3 regions of the Paenibacillus sp. FSL H8-0104 genome follow, and region 2 is predicted to be linked to each of the others. Evidence: predicted binding sites of a transcription regulator. Region 2 holds the regulator's gene; each other region holds the start of a gene.
What was found. Region 2 encodes Rex, which represses fermentation and respiration genes when NADH is low (regulators of the CRP and FNR family bind a similar motif). Its sites were predicted from a motif close to TTGTGAAATATTTCACAA; they were not measured.

Region 1 (8,183 bases), 230 kb from region 2:
CGTTCTTTTTTGGTCAGATCAGATACGATCTCCCACAATTCTTTGGTATTCTGGGTTGCACCTGCGAGAAATGCTTCGTCACCGTAATACGGAGACAAGTTGTGTGCCAGAAAATCATTCACATCTACGGATTTGGTCCATGTTCCTTTGGTAAAGTTTCTCCAGCCTGTTTGTTGTTTGACATCTTTTTCAATCACCGACATCGTAATCCCTCCACTAATTTGGATTTCTGGACACATAACATCTTGCTTCATTCGTAGCATTGTGTGCCCAGAGCCGCGATTAATGTGAATTGTTTCACATAAACCGGAACATGTTCTCTCTACTTGGGAACCGGAACCGCGGGATGAATGTTTTTCTTACATTTTCAGTATACGACTTGGGGCTTTCATCATCTGTGATTTTTGTCACAAAGCCAGTGAACTAACTCACTCCACCTGCGCTGTGTCGCATTGACCCCTGTAAATTCACACTTAGCCACTGCGCGGGCAGAACAACTTCCGATCGCTGTTATCCCCGGATTTTTTCAATTTTATATTTCAAAGGGGAAAATCCGGGGATAAAGGCGAACGCTCCGCTTCTTCAGTTTTTTCTGCCCTCTCCGTTATTGTGTGAACATCTGGCTCAAACAGCCACATCACGAATTCCATACTACCTCTTTAGAACCCTTTTGCTCCTCTAGGTTCGGAGCAAACCAAATCTTAGAAATAAACCCTGAAAAACAGATGCTCGCTCTTCTGTTTTTCTGCCCTCTTCGTTATTGTGTGAACATCTGGCTCAAACAGTCATGTCACGGATTCCGTGTAACCTCTCTAGAACGCTTTTGCTCCTCTATGCTCGGAGCAAATCAAATCTTAGAATATACCCTGAAAAACAGACGCTTCGCTCTTTTGTTTTTCTGCCCTCTCGTTATTGTGTGAAAGACGGCAATCGGGGCTCCCCTCTCGGGGAACCCTGATCTTCTTGCCGTAAGGCACGCTTCGTTCTAGATTCTTTATTCAAACTTTCCGTAGAAAGCGTTGCGGTATACATCAGCCAGTTCAGTTACCAGCGGTAACTTCGGATTAGCGGTTGTACATTGGTCTTCGAAGGCACGGTCTGCCAGATAATCTACATGTGCTTCGAAGTCTTTGGCATCAAATCCGATTTCCTGGAACGATTCTTCAATGCCCAAGATTTTGTTCAGGTTACGGATGGCATTGATGAGACTGGTAACACCTTCTTCTGTCGTGCGAGCAGGCAATCCCAAGATGCGGGCGATTTCGGCATACCGCTCATCTGCTACAAAGTGTGAATATTTCGGGAACGATGCAAATTTGGTCGGTTTTTTCGCGTTGTAACGAATGACGTGTGGCATCAGGATTGCATTTGTGCGTCCGTGTGCGGTGTGATACTGACCGCCCCATTTGTGCGCCAAGCTGTGGTTGATGCCCAGGAATGCGTTGGCAAACGCCATACCTGCAATCGTGGAAGCATTATGCATTTTCTCACGTGCCAGTTTATCTCCTTGCAGTGCCGATTGCTCCAGGTATTGGAATACCAGTTGGATTGCTTTGATCGCAAGTCCATCCGTGTAATCATTTGCCATAACAGATACATAAGCTTCAATCGCATGCGTCAGTACGTCCATGCCTGTATCTGCAACGGCTGTTCTCGGCAGGGAGTATACGAACTCCGGATCGACAATCGCTACGTCTGGTGTCAGCTCATAGTCGGCCAATGGATATTTGGTGTTACCTTGATTTTTATCTGTGATAACCGCGAACGATGTCACTTCAGAACCTGTACCGGATGTTGTTGGGATCGCTACAAATTTCGCTTTTACGCCGAGACGTGGATATTTGTAGATCCGTTTGCGGATATCCATGAATTTTTGTTTCAGATCGTTGAAGTCCGTGTCCGGATATTCATAGAACAACCACATGGCTTTGGCAGCATCCATCGGTGATCCACCGCCGAGTGCGATAATGCAGTCTGGTTGGAAGCGGCGCATCATTTCGGTTCCACGATCTACCGTTGTTGTGGATGGATCTGGCTCAACATCGGAGAACACTTCGATCGCTACTGGCATTTGGCGTTGACGCAGATAGTGTTCTACCTTTTCAACATATCCAAGCTTCACCATCATGGCATCCGTAATAATCGCCACACGTGTGATGTCAGGCATTTTGGCAAGATACTGCGTTGCCCCTTTTTCGAAGTAGACTTTGTTCGGCACTTTGAACCATTGCATATTCACGGTACGGCGAGCCACCCTTTTCACATTGATTAAGTTCACAGCGGTTACGTTGGAAGAAGTCGAGTTACGTCCGTATGATCCGCATCCCAGTGTCAATGACGGCATGTTTGTGTTGTAGATATCCCCGATGGCACCATGTGTGGATGGTGAGTTCACAATAATCCGTCCAGTTTGCAGACGATCTGCGAATTTGCCGATCACTTCTTCATTTGTGGAGTGGATAACCGAGGAGTGACCCATGCCGCCAAAAGCAACCACTTCTGCTGCACGTTCAATGCCCTCTGCTGCCGTTTTAACTTTGTAACAAGCCAGTACCGGGCTTAATTTCTCAGCCGACAATGGGAATTTGGTACCTACCCCTTCAATCTCGGCCACGAGAATTTTGGTGCCTGCTGGAACTTCAATACCGCACAACTTCGCAATGCTTACCGCAGATTGACCAACAATCGCCGGGTTCACCGCACATTTCTCGGTATTAATCGCACCTGCTGTCAATTTTGCTGCTTCATCTTTGTTAACAAAGTAACAGCCATTTGCAATCATTTTTTTCTTCACTTGATCAAAGATCGGTTCTTCAATGATGACCGCTTGCTCGGAAGCACAGATCATGCCGTTATCGAAAGACTTGGACAGGATCAAATCCGTTACTGCCTGATTGATATCCGCGCTTTTCTCGATAAAGCAAGGTACGTTACCCGGTCCTACGCCCAGTGCAGGTTTACCACAGCTGTACGCTGCACGTACCATGCCTGATCCGCCTGTTGCCAGAATGAGAGCCACATCATTGTGATTCATCAGTTCGTTTGTACGATCCATGGAAGGATCATCAATCCACTGAATGCAATCTGCTGGTGCACCATGTTTCACAGCCGCTTCCAGCAGGATTTTGGCAGCTTCCCGGCTACAATTCTGTGCAGATGGGTGAAAACCAAAGATGATCGGGTTACGCGTCTTGATGGAAATCAATGCTTTAAACATCGTCGTTGATGTTGGGTTGGTAACTGGTGTAATACCCATGATGATGCCGACCGGCTCCGCAATTTTTTGGAAGCTTTCATACTCGTTATCTTCAATCACACCTACGGTTTTATCGTACTTGATACTGTGGTACACATATTCTGTTGCAAATATATTTTTGGTGATTTTATCCTCATATACTCCGCGGCCTGTTTCTTCTACGGCCATCTTGGCGAGCATCATGTGTTTATCCAGACCCGCAAGCGCCATTGCTTGCACAATCCGGTCAATCTGCTTCTGGTCCATCTTCATGAATGCGGCGTGTGCTTTATTCGCTTTGTCGATTAACGTTTGAATATACTGACCTGCTGTCGGTTCTTTTGCTGGGGCGACTTCGTTCTTTACAGCCATCTCCCTCATCCTCCTAAAGGTTCGTATTAGTTTGTCTCTCTCGTTTACATTCACATCGTAACATGACAATAAACTTAATTATGTGATTTTTTTCACAAAGTATAACAAATTTAATTTAAGTTTTGTAGTGTCCTTCATACGACCATTTTCACTTCCTATTTAAAATATAGAGCTGTAAAATTCATCCTCTCCATTAAAAGTGAATTTTATCACAATGTTTGAAATTTCGTCATTTTTGCCCCCTTTCCTTCCCCCTCAAACGGTAAGATTAGGTATATACTGAACTTAAAAATTGAACCACCGCAATTTGTACCGTCCTTCCTCCCGGCCGAGATGACCCTGATCAGGACGGCAACGGTTTGCGGCGAACCTCGGAGGCTACTGCTTACTACAGAAGGTCGTCCGATGGACATAAAGGGGAGATAGACTTATGAGAGAACTAACAACTGTACTGGAAAAGCGCGGTAATACTAACTGTTTCTCGGAAGCAAATTTCAACCATCTGCTGGTTACCATGAAAGATAGAACCTATCCGGAAGGTACACATCTGTACTGGGAAGGCGACATCTCTGACAAACTTTATTATATGAAACGGGGCCGTGCCCAGATCACCAAATCCACGGATGAAGGCAAGGAACTGATCATGTACATGTATCAATCCGGTGATATGATTGGGCAGGCTGATCCCTTCTTTGGCTCTAAACACAGCTTCTCAGCGGAAGTATTGGAGGACAGTGAGATCGGTGTACTGGAACATAAAGACCTGGAAATGTTAATCTGCCAGCATTGTGACTTCGCGATCGATTTTATGAAATGGATGGGCATCCACCACCGGTTGACACAGACCAAATTCCGGGATCTCATGTTATATGGCAAACCGGGTGCACTTTGCTCCACCCTCATTCGGTTGTCGAATTCGTATGGTGAGCCTCATGGAGAGCATGTCATTATTCACAAAAAAATTACCCATACGGACCTGTCCAATATGATTGGAGCCACTCGTGAAAGTGTAAACCGCATGTTAAGCGATCTGCGTAAGAAAGATGGGATTGAATATGACAATGGCATGATTGTCATCAAAGATCTGAAGATGCTGCAAGGAATCTGTCACTGTGAGCTTTGCCCGAACGAGATCTGTCGTATTTAACATTTGACTATGATAATCGGATATTGCTTATATATATTTAATGAAAAAAAGCCCAGTTCTCTAAAAAGAGATTGGGCTTCTTGGTATACTTAGGATGCATTGGTCAATTCAAGCTTTACCGCATCACGTGGATTCAATTTCATGTCCAGACCATTTTCCATTAATTCTTTGTCATTCACCATAATGACCCACCGCTCATTCATACGAGGCGTGACATTCTCGACCGAAACGACAAATTTGTTATTCTCCGACATTCTTACAATGCCGCTCGACTTCAACACATCACGAACTGTGCACTCCTGAACGTAGACGCCGGCATATTGACGATTAAGGGTTGGCATAATGTTTCCACCGCTAACCTTGAGTAACGTTGTCTGATATGCAACGCCATCCCCCCCACTGTCAGCGGCTTTCACGTAAATGATCACTTCATCTTTGGCATGAAGTTCCATGTCCCAATCTTCCTGTTCAATATCCTTGCCATTCAATTTGACAGCCCAGCTAAGCGAAGAATCCAGAGAAACTTCACCGACGGATTGAATCCGCTTGCCATCTGCCGTAAAATCAACCAGTCCGCTATTGAGTAATGCTTTTTTGAGTGTCAAACCCTCACTAAAATCTCGCTTAATGGACTTTGTTGCATCAGGCAAAAACGTACTGCCATCTACAGCCACTGTGATTGTATTCGCTGTTTCTGTCTCCTTGACAATTGGCTGCTCAGAAGGCTGTGTCTCACTACAACCAGCCAAGATCGCCAGTAGGAGCAAACATACACCTATGTAACCGGGGATTTTCTTCATCATGTAGGTAACACCACCCTGCGTAAAATCATTCACCCTGTTGTCCATAACCTCTATTATGGCACAACTTTCGGCAAAAAAAAGTGTCAAAGCCGTTACTTTTATAGGGTACCGCCTCCAAATAAGGCTTGTACAAGAAAGAGAGCCTGCACACAGGCTCTCCAATCTATATCATTTTTATGTTCTCATTGGTTACGTTATCATTGGACACTAGCCTGCATGTATGTCCGTCCTCCATCGCCATCTTTCAGATATGGATTAAGCCCGAAGAACTGCTCCTCAGATACATATACACCTGTCAGCAATCGCCCTTCAAGCAATCCACCATCCACCTGTACGCAAAATGTAGGTGCATCTACATACTCCTGATACAACGGAATCTGCCCATATTGTTGATGTACCTTGAATACCTTGCCTTGCTCATGCAAAGGCCGTTCCGAGAAATAGGTAGGCACAATATAACGGGCAATGACATCCAGTTCCTGCACGCTATAAAAGGGTTCATCACCAAGCCATGGTGCAAACATTCGAATCTTCTCATATTGAGACCAGACAACCGCCTGAATCAGCATTTCTGCCTGAACCAATCGACCTTCTCCCACATCCAGAACCAATTGCTTTCCATGGATTGTTTCTTCCATCTGAGACATCGTTGAATCAGGTTGTCCCAGCTCACATCCGATACACTTCCAGCCCCTGGACGTTTGAATCCATTTTTGCAGCACCGCCGGAGCTAATTTCGGACCATCGCTGTTCACAGAATGCGTATTCACTTCGGCAAAATCATCTTTAACCGAACGCGAATATGCTGTGCGCTTAAACAACTCCGCAGCTTTTTTGTAGATTAGATGTACCTGAATGGATGCGCTCTCAAGTTCCGCAATATCTTTTTTGCCGTAGCGTACTTCACGGGATAAGCTTTCTTCTCTCATGACAAGTGGGCCTCCTTCGCTCCGGCCGTCTGTGGCCATTTTCTATAGATTATACTACAACTCATGACAACATGTGCATAGCCTAAGAGAAAAACGCCGATCCACCTAATAATGAAGACAAAAACCCCTGATTTCCACGGAAATCAGGAGTCTATGTCACTCATGTAACGAAAGTGGGTGATGCTTATACGTTACTCAACCCACTGCTCAGCCCAGTCTTGAATTTGATTCATGACAGGCTGGAGCGCTCTACCTTTATCCGTCAGTTCATATTCAATACGAACTGGCGTCTCGGGATAGACGTGACGAACCAGAATACCTTCACTCTCCAGATCTTTCATCCGTTCGGATAACATCTTATCACTCATGGATGGAATCAGATTGGAAATATCCTTGAATCGCTTCGAACCACTCATCAACGTTTGAATAATTAAACCATTCCAGCGCTTGCCCAAAAAAGAAAACGCCGTCTCAAAACGCGGACACATCCGCAAGTCTTGACCTTCCACATTAATCACCTCTTTAGAGATCACTCAAATCAACTTACATTTTGTTAGTATATTTCATAATAACATATTTAAGCTTCAAAGAAAACGCCTGCAACTAAAAAGTTTAAATTTTAGAAGCATATCATCCAAAATGGATCATACATCCCAGTATACATTACACGCTACGTCGTCACCATGGGAAATATCGTATAACTTCCCCATAGTACTATCTTACCCAAAAAGAACCCAACTGCCACAGTCATCAATGACTCGGAGAAGGGTTCTTTTTGAATAAAACTTATAATTTCCATTACACGATTGAGTTAGTGAATTAGACCAGCACGCCACCAAATGGTCTTACAGGTTCGCTCTTGCCAAATTCCGGCTTAAAGCTGCGGGCAGGATATGCCCATTTCACAGCGTTGCTGATCACTCTTAATATTTCCGGTTTGTAATAGGTCGGATACGTCTCATGACCTGGTCGGAAATAAAAGATTTTACCTTCACCACGCCGGAACGTACATCCGCTCCGGAATACTTCCCCACCCTGGAAGTTGCTCACAAACACCAGTTCATCCGGTACTGGAATATCGAAGAATTCACCGTACATCTCTTCTTTTTCCAATACAATCTTGCCTTCGATGCCATCCGCAATCGGATGAGATGGGTTAACACACCATACAATTTCCTGCTCGTCAGCTACACGCCACTTCAGATCGCAGCTTGTTCCCATCAGCGCTTTGAATGGTTTGGAGAAATGACCTGAATGGAGCACAATCATCCCCATGCCGTTCAGCACTCGCTGCGCAACCTTCTGTGAGATCTCATCGCTTACGCGATCATGTGCCATATGTCCCCACCATATGAGCACATCTGTGGAATTCAGCACTTCATCACTTAATCCGTGTTCAGGCTGATCCAGTGTAGCTGTACGAATAGCAAAGCCTTCGCCGCCAAGTCCGTCAGCCAGTGCTCGATGCAGACCATCCGGGTAGACTTCCCTTACTTCATCGTGAATTTTCTCATGGACAAATTCATTCCAAATGGTGACGTTGATCATATTCAATTTCCCCCTAGTGTAGCTCTAAACCCACCACATGTCGCCCAGCGGTTCTTCGATCAATACTTGCTGGAGATTTTGCACGGCTTTAGAGAATCCTTCTTCAACCGACATCAGACCGTCTTCGTGCTCAATACTTACTACATAAT
Region 2 (8,183 bases):
TCCCCCGTTTATTTCGGGGTTGACGGGTATTACCGATGCAGATGTGGCGGACGCTCCTTCACTCGAAGAGATGATGATGGAGATGGTTCCGCTGCTTAATGATGTGGTGCTTGTTGGACACAACGTCGCTTTTGATTTTCACTTTTTGCAGAATGCTCTTGACCGTTGCGGTTATTTGCCGTTCACTGGCCGCATTCTGGACACGATTGATTTTCTGAAGATCACATTCCCATCACTGGGTTCTTATCAACTCGGTTATGTGTCTTCCGAATTTGGATTTCAACATGATCGCCCTCACCAGGCAGACAGTGATGCACTGGCGACAGCCTATGTGCTACTCAAGTGTCTGGATGAGTTAAAGGAATTACCGCTCATAACGATTCAGCGCCTCAGTGACCTGTTTGCACCAGAAGACAGTGACTTGGGTTGGTTCTTGGACGGGATGCGCAGTGAGAAGGAAGCAGAGCCGATTCAGGATCTGGACGGACATACCTATTATCGTCAGCTTGCTCTTAATGTAAGTGATTGGACCGATATTGGTGCACCACGCGATGAGCGGGAGGCTAACCCCCTCGATGGTGTAAGCTTCGAACAGTTTATGGACCAGGTTCGGGAGAACCTGAAGGATACGCTGGATCATTACGAAGAGCGTGAAGCGCAGACTCAGATGTTCAGCAGTGTAAGGCAAGCCCTGGATGAAGAGAAACATCTCTTGATCGAAGCTGGAACGGGTACCGGTAAATCTCTAGGGTATCTGTTGCCTGCTATTTACGAAAGTGTGAAGCAAGAACAGAAAGTTATGGTTAGCACGCATACGATCAATCTGCAGGAGCAATTGAGAGAGCGGGACATTCCGATGCTGACTCAAGTGGTTCCGTTCCCGTTTAAGGCTGCTGTATTCAAAGGACGTGGACATTACCTGTGCCTGCGCAAATTTGAACACAAAATCAATAAACGTGAATTCGCCACACCGAAAGAGGATTATTTCACAGCTGCTCAGATGATCGTCTGGCTTACGCAGACCGAAACCGGAGATGATGAGGAACTTAACCTTAGCGGACGCGGAGGGGACTTCTGGGAGACCGTACAGAGTGAATCCGAATCATGTCTGGGAAGATCCTGTCCATGGTTCCGTAAATGCTTCTACCATCGTGCCAAACATGAAGCAGGGTTGTCTGATATCGTAATCACCAATCACTCCAAATTATTTACGGATGTGAAAGCCGCGCATCAGCTGCTGCCAGCCTATGAGAGTCTTGTGATCGATGAGGCACATCATCTGGAGGATGTCGCTGGTAAACATCTTGGAATGCATATGAAATATTTCACCTTGGTTCATACACTGACCCGCCTATTTAAAGACAGTCGTAATGGTCAGCTACCTATGCTTCGTTCGCAGTTTTCCGGGCATGAAAATTCGGTGCAATGGGGCTCCATGGTGGATCAGATGTTCCCGCTTGCTCTTGAAGTTAAGGAGCTGTGGGATCGTATGAGCGATGCCTTGTTTGGTCTCTTGCCTGAACGAAGTGATGCTTCACCGGGAGAGACGGGGCAATTTTCACTGCGTCTGAAAGCATCTCAGAAACCTGCAAAATGGCAGGAGTTGCAGGATCTGGAGAACCAGATTTATGTGACTCTGGGCGATTTGGTTCGCAAAGGGGACAAATTGCTGCTTGAAGTGAAAGAGGATCAGGATGATTATCAATCGGATAGTCTGATCACGGACATTACAGGATTGCTGAAAGATCTGACCACATTGAAGGAGAATCTACGTTTCTTCATGCGTATGGATGACGCCAAAACGGTGTACTGGATGGAAGCCAGCGGTCAGTTCCGCAGTAAATCTCTTCAGCTGTATGCCGTACCTGTAGATGTCAGTGCCCAACTTAAGGATTTATTTTTTGACAAAAAGAAAAGTGTTGTGCTTACATCGGCTACGCTCTCGGTAGATAAGTCATTCCAGTTCATGATTGAGCAGCTTGGCTTACAGGAAGCCTCTGAGAATAATCGGCTGTTAACGTCGATGCTGCCATCACCTTTCAACTATCGCGATCAGGCACTTCTGGTGATTCCGCGTGATTTCCCGAGTGTGAAGGGAAGTGTGGGTGATGCGCACTTTGTTAATATGCTGGTGCAATCACTTGCAGAGACGGCAATTGCTACGCGTGGACGCATGATGGTTCTGTTTACTTCATACAAGATGTTGCGACAGGTCTATGATCCGCTGAAGGAGGCACTGTCTGGCAACGACATCTCGTTGCTTGGGCAAGGCGTTGACAGTGGAAGTCGTTCCAAATTGACTCGCAGGTTCCAAGATGCCAAAGCAACGGTACTTCTGGGCACAAGCAGCTTCTGGGAGGGTGTAGATATCCCGGGAGAGGCGTTAACTTGTCTCGCTATTGTGCGACTGCCGTTCCAGCCACCGAATCATCCGTTGGTGGAAGCCAAGAGTGAGTTGCTTCAGGAGCAGAAGAAAAATCCGTTCATGAAACTGTCCGTGCCACAAGCGGTCATTCGTTTCAAACAGGGATTTGGCCGATTGGTACGTACAGCAAAGGACAGAGGAATTGTCATTGTTTATGATACACGGGTGATTGAAGCGTATTATGGTAAATTCTTTTTATATTCATTACCTGGACCCAAAATGGAGCATATGCTCACGGAGCAGATGGTTCCACGAATTACCGAGTGGTTGGAAAAACCTGCTAATGAACAAAAATAATGGTTGTTTTGTTCGTTATATCATTGCATGACACTATCGTTTGGCGTTAAACTTTATTAGATATTTCCGTATCCGATTAAAGTAGTTGCACGTAAGAACTTATAACCTAAATTACAAGGAGCATTCTGTATAAAATGTCACGTTTATCTTTGAGTTTTATACAGAATGCTCATCTTTTCATCTATTATTTTATCGTGGCCTTGGTAAGGGGGAGCAAGAATGAAATCGGATAAAATTTCGGAAGCGGTGGTACGACGTCTGCCTGTTTACTTGCGTTATTTGAACGAGTTGCATCAGCGTGAGGTGGCTACTGTTTCTTCTCAAGAGCTTGGACAGAGGCTGGATCTGAATCCGGCCCAAATTCGTAAAGACCTGGCTTACTTCGGTGATTTTGGTCGTAAAGGGATCGGGTATGATGTATCCTATTTGATCGAGAAAATTCGTCACATTCTCAAAATCGATCAGCAAATTAATGTAGCTCTGGTAGGAGCGGGTAACCTCGGTCAAGCCTTGTCCAACTACAACGCATATCTGAAAGACAACATGAAGATTGTTGCTGTATTTGATGCATATGGACCGAAGATAGGTAGTCAAATCAACAGTTTGACGGTAAAACCAATGGATGAATTGACGGAAGCGGTTAAAATGGAAAACATTCGCATCGGAATTATCACGGTTCCGGATACGGAAGCCCAAAATGTAGCCGATCAGCTTATTGAATCAGGAATTGAAGCGATCCTTAATTTTGCACCAACCATTCTAAAAACACCGCCGCATATCCGCATTCACCATGCTGACTTTACAACAGATCTGCTTAGTTTGGCCTATTACTTGGATACTGGAAAGGACGACGAGGAAGATGACAACAAATAGATGGGTAATTCACAATGGCAAATTTGCTGTTAATGAAGGCGGCACAACATGGAACGTGGTCCAAGGATACATGGTTGTTGAGAATGACAAGATTGTGCATATTGGTGAGACATTGCCGGATGAAGACAAAAATTGTACCAAAGTGGATGGAAAAGGACTGTTCTTCCTGCCGGGTCTGATCAATACGCATGGTCATGCAGCGATGTCGTTGCTCAGAGGGCACGGAGACGATCTTGCATTGCAAGTATGGTTGCAGGAAAAAATGTGGCCGATGGAAGCGAAAATGACTTCAGAAGATGTATATTGGGGAACTTCGCTATCAGTGCTTGAAATGTTGAAAGGCGGAACTACAGCTTTCCTGGACATGTACGATCACATGGATCAAGTTGCCAAAGTTGTGGAGCAATCCGGCGTTAGAGCGGCACTGGCACGTGGTGTAATCGGGCTGTGCTCGGAAGAAGAACAATTGCGGAAGCTGGAGGAGTCGGCAGCGTTTGCACGTGAGTGGAATGGACAGGCAGATGGTCGCATTACAACCGTAATCTCGCCACACGCCCCATATACATGCCCTCCTGACTACATAGAGAAGCTTGTGCAGGTCGCGAACGACCTAAACCTTCCCCTTCATACACATATGTCGGAAACGCTTCGTGAAGTCGAGCAGAACGTGGCTGATTATGGACTGCGTCCTGTGGCACATCTGGAGAAACTGGGCTTTTTCTCTCGTCCATCCCTGGTTGCACATGCGGTGCATCTGAATGACGAAGAGATTGAGATTCTGGCCCGCCATGATGTGGCTGTATCCCATAACCCGGGAAGTAATCTGAAACTCGCTTCCGGTGTTGCGCGGGTACCTGCGTTGCTGAAAGCAGGAGTTACCGTGTCACTCGGAACAGACGGTCCAGCAAGTAACAACAACCTGGATATGTTCGAGGAAATGAGACTGGCTGCATTGATTCACAAAGGTGTATCTGGTGACCCGACGGCAGTGCCAGCAGGCGAAGCGTTATTACTCGGAACGTCATACGGTGCCAAATCCATCTTCTTGAATAATACCGGAGCACTTCAGGTTGGCATGAAGGCTGATTTTATCGCCCTTAACATTGAACAGGCACATTTCTATCCACATACAGACCTGATCTCACATACGATTTACTCGGCTTCTGCCAAAGATGTTGAACACGTATGGGTGGATGGAAAACAAGTAGTGAAACATGGCGAATGTCTGACGCTGGATGAAGAACGCATTTTGCGTGAGTCTCAATTGGCATTTGATGGTCTGCTTGCTCGTTAATTGCAGGACAGCATCATAGGGAAAGGAAGTTCGGCTTTTGAAGAAAAAAAAGAAGTGGATATGGATTTCGCTGCTTGCACTGGTTCTGATTCTGTTTGGACTTCAGCGTTATTACGTTCATGTCACGCAGGACCAACGCAAGGAAGAAGCGCTCGCCATACAAGCAGCACAGGAGCAACTGGGCATTACATCCTATGATGAATTGCGTAAGTACATCTGGGGAGACAAAGAAGGCTCTGACAACATCTACTGGACCCTGATCGGCAAAAACAAGGATAACCAGGATGTTATGGTCTGGGTTAAGTTCGACGCAAACAATCAACCGGTTAAGGGTGCAAACGCTGTACACAGTGAGCTGCTGCAGAATGGCATGTCCGAAGCGCAGATACGCAATCGCTTCAGTTCTGAAGTTCCTGCCGGTGAGATTAAACGAATCATGCCCGGAGTTGTGAATGGAATATATGTGTGGCAAGTGTATTATAAAGACGGTACGCATAACCACTATCGCTTTTATCGTTTTAGCAACGGAGAACAGGTGGACCTGGTCTACACACTCCCGAACAGCTAGAACAAATAGAGTGACATAACTAGAGAATGTAAAGAAATGAAAGAACCGGCAGACGGATATCCGACTGAACCGGTTCTTTGTGTTGCCTGTAAATATATTTGATTTAAATAGTTAAAATTAATAATTTATTCATATTTTCGCCTTCGAAATTGTATATACGATGTGATATACTCAGATATGTACTCAAAGTTACATTCAAAAACAAATAATCCTGTCGAAATTCTCGCAGGAGTCAATGTGCACATATTCGTATATACCAATAAGCCAGTAGGTTGGGCCAAATTCTGGGAGGGGTAATTCACTTGAAGCTAAAAGTATTGCCTATTGCTTTAACTGCCGTCATTTCAGCCGTTGTGTTGTTTGGAGGTTGGTTTGTATATCGTCAGGTGGCTGTGCAGAATCCGATTGAAAAAATGGTAACCCAGTACGATGGAGTCAACGACGTTCAATTAACTATTAACCGCAATGACGTACAATTGAAACTGGATCTGCAACCTGATGTTGATTTGGGCAGACTGGTACAATATATTCACAAAGAAGGACAGACCCTGATTGGAACACGCTCACTAAAGTTGGATGTTGTGGATCATTCCAGTGAAGCACTGGAAAGTTGGTGGGGGGATGCGATGTTCACCGTAGCTCAGGCGATGGAGAACAAGCAATACACCGAGATTACACCAACGTTGTCCAAGATGGCGACGAATGGAATTAAGGTAAATACAGCGATGGATGACAACAATGTATATGTCAGTCTCAGAGACGGAGATGCCAGCAAGTTTATTATTCTGCCGCGTGTGCCCGGTCAGATAGGAGTGTGGCCTAATGCCTAAGTGGACAAAAGAAGTTGCCATCGGATTTTTTCCCGTATTGATTATTTTCCTTGCTTTTACTGGTGTTAATATTGTTCCGATCCTGATTGCAGCAGTGCTTGTCGGAGCTTTGCTGTTCATGATGCAAATGCGTGGCGGGATTACAGTAGGCGCTGCACAGGAACGTAAACGGAAGAAAAAAGGACCTTCCAAGCTTACTTTTGAAGAAATTGGCGGACAGGACAGTGCCAAGCAGGAATTGCGTGAAGCGCTTGACTTTCTGATCAAACATGAAGAAATCCGGAAGTTCGGGATTCGCCCGTTAAAAGGGATCTTGCTGACGGGCCCTCCAGGGACAGGGAAAACGTTGATGGCCAAGGCTGCTGCCCATTACACCGATTCTATTTTTGTAGCAGCATCGGGTAGTGAGTTCGTGGAAATGTATGTTGGTGTGGGTGCCAGCAGAATTCGGGATTTGTTCAAGGACGCGAGAACCCGTGCCACCAAGGAAAATAAGGAAAACGCTATTATCTTTATCGATGAAATCGATGTCATCGGGGGGAAACGTGAGGGTGGTCAACAGCGTGAATATGATCAGACCCTCAATCAGCTCCTGACGGAAATGGATGGAATCTATTCTTCCGATACGCCAAGAATTCTGGTTATCGCTGCAACGAACCGTAAAGAGATGCTGGATAGTGCCCTGACGCGACCGGGACGTTTTGACCGCCACATTCAAGTGGACTTGCCTGACAAAAAGGGCAGAAAGCATATTCTGGAACTGCATGCGGTGAACAAACCTCTGTTGAAGGAAGTTAATCTGGAGAAAACAGCGGAAGAATCATATGGTTTCTCCGGTGCACAGCTCGAAAGTGTGATGAACGAAGCAGCAATATACGCCATGAGAGACGGGCTGTTAAACATTGAACAGCGGCATTTGTCCCTGGCTATTGATAAAGTCATGATGGGTGAGAAGACAGACCGTGAGTCCAGCGTGGAAGAGAAGAAAAGGGTCGCCATTCATGAGTTGGGACATGCCATTATGGCTGAACTCGTTCGTCCAGGCAGTGTTAGTCAGGTGGCACTTAGTCCGCGTGGTCAGGCGCTGGGATATGTACGTCATAACCCGCAACAGGAACAGTTCCTCTATACGAAGCGCTTTCTGGAAGAGCAGATCATGATTGCACTCGGAGGAGCAGCTGCGGAGGAAATGTACTACGGTGGTCGTTCCACGGGTTCACGCAATGACTTTGATCAGGCAACCAATGTTGTACAGACGATGATGGCTTCGGGGTTGACTTCACTTGGGATTGTGAACATGGATATGGTCACAACCGAGGAACTGATGCGAGAGAATAAATTAATTCTGCAAGAACTGATGGAGCAGACAAAGCGGTTACTTGAAGAACAACGGACAATTTTCGACAATTCACTCGACATTTTGATTCGTGAGGAAGTTTTGTCTGGCGAACAATTTCGTTGTCAATTTCGTGACAGTGCCCTTCTACCAGCATAATTTATTTATGCTGGTTATTTTTTTTTACATTTCACTCGTGCTAAGATATTATTATATGTTGGGTCGAAATTTGTAATTTTCGGCGAACAGGGTACAATAGAGAAATAGAGAACCGAAAGGATGGAGCAGAACCATGTTTTTCAAAAAAATAGGAGTTGTCGGCGGCGGTACGATGGGGCAAGGTATTTCCCAGATGCTCGCAGCCAAAGGACTTGATGTGCTTCTCGTGGAGCATACAACACAAAAGCTGGATCATGCATATGACATGATCGAAACCAATCTGGATAAACAACTGGAGAAATGGGCGATTACAAAAGCGGAGAAGAAATTAATTCTTTCCCGTATTACCAAGGTAGCTCATTTAGCTGAACTTGGAACTTGCGACATGGTCATTGAGACAA
Region 3 (8,183 bases), 4.2 Mb from region 2:
AATATCCAATCCTTCCATCACTTGTACATCTGGCAATAATCGGCGAAGCAACTCTTCCAATTCAAGCCCCTGCTCCAGCAAAGTCGTCACTGGCGGCAACGTACTAATGGCGTTTTCGATCGCCGTGATCTCTGGATCAGTCAATCCCGGCAACAGCTGCATAATGAATCCACCTGAGACAATAACGGAATTATCCGTATCAACGAGCACACCAACGCCTACAGCAGAAGGAGTTTGCTCCGATTGCGCAAAGTAGTACGTGAAGTCTTCGCCCAGTTCTCCTGAAATAATAGGCACACTGCCACGATATGGTTCTTTCAGTCCCAAATCCTTCGTTATGTTGATGAAACCTTCCGTTCCAACCGCGCCTGCAACGTCCAGTTTCCCCACACTATTGCTTGGCAAATGTACATGCGGATTAGAAACATATCCTCGTACTTCGCCTTTCGCATTGGCATCAGCTACAATCTGTCCAATGGGCCCATCACCATTGACTTGTACCGTTAACTTCTCTTCACCTTTGAGCATTGCACCCATAATGGCTGCTGTTGTAACCGTACGCCCCATGGCAGCTGTAGCCGTGGGAAACGTATCGTGTCTTCTGCGTAGTTCCTCAACCAGTTCCGTAGTCTGGATAGCAAAGGCTCTTACCTTTCCGTTCATTGCTGTACCACGAATTAACCGGTCATGCTTGTTGTTGTTTTCCAAGTCATTCAGCCTCCTTTGGCGTATCGCCATAATAGTCGTAACACAGAAAAAACGGCACAACACTTAAGCTGTAATCTCAGCCCGCTGTATGCCGTCACTATGCTCACCTTTCCCGGTTCCGCTCATATATAATACGCAGCCCTTCAAGCGTAAGCAGCGGATCAACTTCCTCTATACTACGGGTTTCTTCTGCGATAAGTGTAGCGAGACCACCCGTCGCGATAACTCGGGGCTTCGCTCCCATCTCCTCGCGAATACGTTCTACAATACCATCTACCTGCCCTGCATAGCCATATATAATACCCGCTTGCATGGCATGAATTGTATTACGGCCAATGACCTTTTTAGGTTTCTCCAGCTCTATACGAGGCAACTTGGATGCCCGCTCATAGAGCGCTTCAGTGGCGATCTGAATGCCAGGTACAATAGATCCCCCCAGGTAGTGACCTTTCTCGTCAATACAGTCAAAGGTCGTTGCAGTACCGAAATCGACCACGACGAGAGGGCCGCCATACTTCTCAACGGCTGCCACTGCATTAACAATACGATCCGCACCCACTTCACGAGGGTTCTCGTATCGCAGGTTCAAGCCAGTTTTGATACCAGGCCCAACGAGCAAAGCTTTTTTGCCTACATACTTCTCACACATCGCTTCGATTACATTCACCAGTGGCGGAACCACAGATGAGATGATGACACCTTCGATGTCACTTGCCCTGATGCCGGACATATGAAATAAATTATAAATCAATACGCCGTATTCATCCACTGTAGACTGACGTGATGTACTCAGACGAAAGTGGTGCAGCAATTCCCGGCCTTGATATACGCCGAGCACCATATTGCTGTTCCCCACGTCTACAACTAGAATCAAAGAGGTTCACCCCTCTTTCTTTTCATTTAAATCCAGACTAATATCCAGGCTCTCAAAGGAATAGGTTAACCTGCCAACCGAAATTACATCCACACCACTCTCTGCAATACCACGAATGGTCTGAAGTGACACGTTACCGGATGCTTCAACCTTCACATGAGGAGCCTGTTCACGAATAAGTTCAACCGCTTCACGCATCCGCTCTGGATGCATGTTATCCAGCATAATGATATCTGCCCCGGCTTGCAAGGCTTCTCTCACCTGCTCCAGATTTTCAGTCTCCACTTCAATCGTCATCGTATGTGGGATAACGGTTCGCGCACGCTGTACCGCCTCGGTGATTCCGCCTGCACCCTTGATGTGGTTATCCTTAATCATAACGGCATCGTACAGTCCAAATCGATGATTCGCTCCGCCACCCACGCGCACTGCGTATTTCTCAAGTAGTCGGTGGCCCGGCGTTGTCTTACGTGTATCCACGAGCCTGGTCTCAAGACCATCCAGCACATCCACGTAGGCACGCGTACGCGTAGCTATTCCGGACATACGTTGCAGCAAGTTAAGTGCCAGTCGTTCCCCCGTAAGCAGTGAATGTGTACTTCCCTCTACCTCGGCCAAAATCGTGCCATGGGTAACCTTGTCTCCGTCTGTTACCTTCGGTGTAAATACAAGATCAGGATCAACGACTTGAAATACAAGTTTAGCTACGGTCATGCCTGCAATAACACCATTGTCTTTGGCGTGTATAATGGCCTTGGATTGGTTGCCTGCTGGAATCGTCACACTTGTTGTAACGTCACCTGCACCAACATCTTCACGAAGCCAGTTTTTGATTGATTCGATAAGCCCTTCATTATATCCATTCAGTATCATGACATCAATTCCTCCACAATCGCTTGTTCTCGCTGTTGCAGACTATGCTTCTGCCACACGATATCATCACGCGCCGGGAAATCCTCACGATAGTGAGCCCCCCGACTCTCCTCGCGGTGTAATGCCCCGCTGGTAACTAACCAGGCACAGGTCAGAAGGTTGGCATACTCCAGCTCTTCCTTATGAGTGAGTGTCTGATCAAAAAATTGCAATTCCTGTTGCAGCTTGTCCATGGCCTTCTGCAGGTCCTCACCATTCCGGCGCAAGCCTACCTGACGAACCATCATTTTCTGTAGTCGTAAACGTCTTTCAGATATAGGTTTTTGCTCTTTCATGATCTTGCTATTCATGTTATTCATGTCCACAGATGAAGGCGCAGCCCCTCTTGCTTGTAATGAACCGAGCGGGGAAAGTGATTGAATGCGATCAACAATTCTCCGGCCAAATACAATCGCTTCTGACAAGGAGTTGCTTGCCAGACGGTTGGCTCCATGCACTCCTGTAGAAGACACCTCGCCACAAGCAAATAATCGGGAGATGCTGCTCTCTCCACTTAAATCCGTTTTCACTCCACCCATCATGTAATGGGCAGCAGGTGCAACGGGAATCCAGTCCGTTGTCATGTCCAATCCATAACGCATACAAGTCTCGTATATGGTAGGGAACCGATGCTTGATCATCTCTGGCTGTTCATGTGTAATGTCCAGGTACACAAAGGTACTGTTGGTAGACTCCATCTCACTAACAATCGCTCGTGCCACGATATCGCGTGGGGCCAGCTCAAGCTGGGCATGATAACGATCCATGAAGCGCTCACCCTTCACATTGCGCAAATATGCTCCTTCGCCGCGTACGGCTTCTGACACAAGGAAACGCGGGGCCCCAGGGTAACATAGAGAGGTGGGGTGGAATTGGATAAATTCCATGTCACGAACAATAGCCCCAGCCCGATAAGCCATGGCTACACCATCGGCAGTAGCTACATCCGGATTCGTCGTGTATCGGTACAGTTGTCCTGCCCCACCAGAACAAAGAACGGTTGCCTGTGCCTTCACGAACACTTGCGATCCGTCATCCTTCTGAACCAGAGCGCCAATGCATTCCCCTCGATCTCGATCCGTAATTAGGTCAACAACAAAATGCTCATCCCAAACTTCAATCCCGGGATGCTCATTCACTTCAACAGCAAGCGCACGTACAATCTCATATCCTGTTGCATCTCCGTTGGCATGCAAAATACGGCGGTGGCTATGCGCACCTTCCTGCGTCAACGCCAACTCGCCGTTCTCCAGATCAAATAAAGTACCCAAACGAATCAGTTCCTTCACTCCGTCCGGCCCCTCATTCACCAATACCTCTACCGCTTCGGAGCGGCATAAGCCCGCTCCTGCTACAAGTGTATCCTGCAAGTGGTAAGCAGGTGAATCATCCTCAGCAATAACCGCAGCAATTCCTCCCTGCGCATATCTGGTGTTACTTTCAAGTAATGACTTCTTCGTGATCATTAATACACGTTGTTGTTCACTTGCCTTAATGGCAGTAAACAAACCAGCAATCCCTGAGCCTATAACCAGTACATCCGTCTCTACCATGGGTAGGGCAGACAGATCAAAATCAACTAAATATTGCGGTATCATGTTATTCACCTGTCTTGGAGCAAGAGTAGCGCATCCTATTTTACCAACAACATACGCTCTAGTGATTCTCTGGCTTTGTCGGCAACGGCCGGTGGCACGTAGATTTGCGGCTTCATCGTTTCCAGGCATTTCACCAGTTTCTTCAAGTTGTTCACCTTCATGTTGGGACATACGAGGAACTTGGTAGCAAAGTGGAACTGTTTATCCGGGCTATCCAGACGAAGCTGATATCCTGTACCATCTTCGGTACCTACGATAAATTCCTTCGCTGATGAATTTTTGCAATACTCCAGAATAGCTGTTGTGCTGCCTACAAAATCACCCATTTCTACAACCTCAGGGCGACACTCTGGATGGACAACAAACTCTGCATTTGGATGCTTGGCTCTCATCTCCACCACATCTTTGACTGTAAGCATATCGTGAGTGTTGCAGTAACCTTCCCAGATAATCATTTTCTTGTCTGTATGCTGCTGCACATAATGTCCCAGGTTTTTATCCGGTACCCAGATAATTTCGTCGGAATCCACCGATTGAATAACCCGGACTGCGTTCGCTGATGTACAACAGATGTCAGTCTCTGCTTTGATCTCAGCCGAGGAATTGATATACGTAACCACCTTGGCATTAGGATGTTGTGCTTTTAATTTGCGTAGTCCATCCACATTCACCATATCTGCCATTGGGCAGCCCGCACGTTCGTCCGGGATAATAACTGTTTTATTTGGCGCAAGAATTTTAGCGCTTTCACCCATAAAATGAACACCACAGAAAACGATCACATCCGCATCTGTCTGTGCTGCCTTCTGGGCTAACAGAAATGAATCTCCACGGAAGTCGGCAACCTCCTGTACTTCGTCACGTTGATAATAATGGGCAAGAATAATGGCATTACGTTCCTTTTTCAACACCATAAGCCGCTCACGCAGCTCGCGGTTCATCTCAGCCTTGCGCTCTAAAGCCAGAGCTTCCACCTGTGATCCTCTCCTTTATCGGGACAGCGTCATGCGCTGTTTCGTGGGCTAACCTAAGTCGTTATCTTCGCTTGAGAAACGAATCACAAGCGGTTTAACAACTAATTTACACAACGTTCACGACTCTGTCAATAAATGAAAAAGGCCCGGAACAGCGCTGTAACCACCTGTTTGCTAACTGGTTCGCCATCTAACTCCCGTTTATCTTTATCTATCCTCTTTTAAAATAATGGATAAAAAAAGAGAGCCCCGAGGGCTCTCTTGATTTCACCTGCTATCATAGCCAGATGTATTATGCATTAAGACGTTGGCTTAGTTCCGCCATCATCCGGGTTATTGTTATTACCCTTTTCCAGATTCGGAGCTTCGTTTGGAATATCTCCGGCTGGTGGCTCAGGCGTTTCATCTTTACCTTGAATACGAACACGCACATCACCGATGGTGTCGATGATTGGCTCTCCGCCTTCAGTTGGCGTGCCTTCACCATCATTGTCATTCTCTGCTTTTGGAGTCAAAGAACCTGTTTCGATCAATTGCTTGATCTGATCCATTTCCAAAGTCTCAACCTCAAGCAAAGTCTGAGCGATCAGGTGCATCTCTTTTGAATGTTTAACAAGCAAGTCCTTACACTTCTCATAACAGTCATTGATAAAGCGTTGCATTTCCTGATCAATCTCGTAAGCAATGGAATCTGAGTAATTCTGTTCATGACCGATATCCCGACCAAGGAATACCTGTCCTTGTGAACTTCCGAATTGCATAGGTCCCAATTTCTCACTCATACCGTATTCCATAACCATGCTGCGAACAATACCTGTCGCTTGCTGGAAGTCACTGTATGCACCAGTACCAATTTCTCCGATGAACAATTCTTCAGCTACACGACCCCCGAGAAGTCCGGTTACTTTATCCAGCAATTCCTGCTTGGTAACCAGCATACGGTCTTCTTTTGGCAACATGATTACATATCCACCCGCACGTCCGCGCGGAATAATGGTCACTTTATGTACCATATCAGCATGTTCGAGGAAGTATCCAACAATGGTATGACCTGCTTCGTGATAAGCAACGATTCGTTTCTCGCGATCACTGATGACACGGCTTTTCTTCTCCGTACCAACGATGACACGGTCAATCGCTTCGTCAACTTCCTTCATGGAAATATCTTTACGGTTACGACGCGCTGCAAGCAATGCCGCTTCGTTCAAGAGATTCTCCAAATCCGCACCAGAGAAACCTGTTGTACGCTTCGCGATAATATCCATCTTCACATCTTTGGTCAGTGGTTTATTACGGGAATGTACTTTCAGGACAGCTTCACGACCTCTTACATCAGGGCGGTCAACCGTAATTTGACGGTCAAAACGTCCTGGACGCAACAAGGCAGGGTCCAAAATATCTGCACGGTTCGTTGCGGCAATGATGATAATACCTTCATTAACTCCGAATCCGTCCATCTCAACGAGCAACTGGTTGAGTGTCTGTTCACGTTCATCGTGACCACCACCGAGACCAGCACCACGCTGACGTCCTACAGCATCAATCTCATCGATAAAGATGATACATGGGGCATTTTTCTTCGCATTTTCAAACAAATCACGAACACGTGATGCACCGACACCGACAAACATTTCCACGAAGTCGGAACCTGAAATAGTGAAGAATGGTACACCCGCTTCACCGGCTACGGCACGAGCGAGCAATGTTTTACCGGTACCTGGAGGCCCTACGAGCAATACGCCCTTAGGAATCCGCGCACCTACTGCTGCGAATTTACGAGGGTCCTTGAGGAAGTCTACAACCTCAACAAGTTCCTGTTTCTCTTCGTCAGCACCCGCAACATCTTCAAATGTAACCCGCTTCTTCTCTTCGTTGTAGAGACGAGCACGGCTTTTACCAAAGTTCATTACTTTACCGCCGCCGCCTTGAGCCTGATTAAACAGGAAGAAGAACAGCAGGAACATAATGATCAAAGGAATAAAGGAAGTCAGCAACGTCAACCAGATGCTGTCACCTTTCATTGGCTCCTGATGATATTGGAAATTGTTAGTTTCACTTGCAGCTACAAGCTCACTAATTGCCTCATCCGTAGGAGGAATATACGTTGAGAAATTTTCTGATTTGGCGCCATCAGGTGCCTTCTTGTATTGACCGGTCACGAGATACGTTTGACCGTTGAATTGAACCGTCAATTCAGAGACATTGTTGGCTTTGATCGCTGCACGCAACTGATCATATCTAGGATTATCGGTGGCTTCGCCGCCATTGCTGACGAACTGGACTATCCCCACCACAACTAAAAAAAGAATCAAATAAAAACCAGAATTCCGGATGAACCGATTCATCCCCTACCTCCTCTCGAGACACTTTAATTATTTTAACATAGCCCGACATGGCTTCTCAACAGAAGCCAAGAACAGCTCAAGGCTTGGGTCGGGCAGGATATTAGCTACTATAGACTTCCGGCTTCAAAATCCCGATATAGGGCAGGTTCCGGTACTTCTCCGCAAAATCCAAACCGTAACCAACGATGAACGCGTCAGGAATGTCAAAGCCTGTGTAATGAGCTTCCAACTCAACTTTACGGCCTGAAGGCTTGTCGAACAGCGTAACCACACGCACCGATTCGGCACCGCGGTTTTCTAGCAGTTCAATCAGATAGCTGAGTGTAAGTCCGCTGTCGATAATATCTTCGACAATCAGAACTTCCCGTCCTTCTACGGATACATCCAGATCCTTAATGATTTTGACAACACCTGATGACTTGGTGGAAGCGCCGTAACTGGATACCGCCATGAAATCCATTTCAACAGGTACCGTTATGTTTTTAACCAAATCAGCCATAAATATAAACGCACCCTTGAGCACACAAATGACCAAAGGATTGCGATTTGCATATTCGGCACTTAGTGTTGCGCCTAATTCCTTGACTTTACTCTGAATTTCTTCTTCACTGATCAATACTTCCTGAATGTCGTTCTGCAACTGTGCGAACCTCCTAAGTTATACTATGAAAGCCTTACCTGAACCATAACCACTACCCCTGAATCGCTGAATCGCCTACAGTCATGTACAGGATTGCGGAAGTGCCCTCCCTGACAGGAGCCACATTGGACC

Region 1: the regulator Rex is predicted to act here: its motif matches at 3,688-3,705, upstream of adhE (bifunctional acetaldehyde-CoA/alcohol dehydrogenase).
Region 3: the regulator Rex is predicted to act here: its motif matches at 5,138-5,155, upstream of nadA (quinolinate synthase NadA).

The regions. Positions count from the first base shown of each region.
Region 1 covers NZ_JBBOTC010000001.1:4,515,559-4,523,741, forward strand. The annotation lists gene pflB (formate C-acetyltransferase) at 1-203, opposite strand, end outside; gene adhE (bifunctional acetaldehyde-CoA/alcohol dehydrogenase) at 995-3,607, opposite strand; gene NST38_RS20110 (Crp/Fnr family transcriptional regulator) at 4,038-4,754, shown strand; gene NST38_RS20115 (hypothetical protein) at 4,844-5,557, opposite strand; gene NST38_RS20120 (hypothetical protein) at 5,755-6,486, opposite strand; gene NST38_RS20125 (winged helix-turn-helix transcriptional regulator) at 6,678-6,974, opposite strand; gene NST38_RS20130 (ThuA domain-containing protein) at 7,306-8,034, opposite strand; gene NST38_RS20135 (sugar phosphate isomerase/epimerase family protein) at 8,059-8,183, opposite strand, start outside.
Region 2 covers NZ_JBBOTC010000001.1:4,282,287-4,290,469, reverse strand. The annotation lists gene dinG (ATP-dependent DNA helicase DinG) at 1-2,722, shown strand, start outside; gene NST38_RS18975 (redox-sensing transcriptional repressor Rex) at 2,942-3,595, shown strand; gene NST38_RS18970 (amidohydrolase) at 3,582-4,889, shown strand; gene NST38_RS18965 (DUF5590 domain-containing protein) at 4,927-5,457, shown strand; gene NST38_RS18960 (hypothetical protein) at 5,760-6,287, shown strand; gene NST38_RS18955 (AAA family ATPase) at 6,280-7,782, shown strand; gene NST38_RS18950 (3-hydroxyacyl-CoA dehydrogenase family protein) at 7,916-8,183, shown strand, end outside.
Region 3 covers NZ_JBBOTC010000001.1:63,191-71,373, reverse strand. The annotation lists gene hslO (Hsp33 family molecular chaperone HslO) at 1-738, opposite strand, end outside; gene NST38_RS00325 (type III pantothenate kinase) at 812-1,582, opposite strand; gene nadC (carboxylating nicotinate-nucleotide diphosphorylase) at 1,589-2,455, opposite strand; gene nadB (L-aspartate oxidase) at 2,452-4,092, opposite strand; gene nadA (quinolinate synthase NadA) at 4,128-5,066, opposite strand; gene ftsH (ATP-dependent zinc metalloprotease FtsH) at 5,366-7,411, opposite strand; gene hpt (hypoxanthine phosphoribosyltransferase) at 7,512-8,051, opposite strand; gene tilS (tRNA lysidine(34) synthetase TilS) at 8,104-8,183, opposite strand, start outside.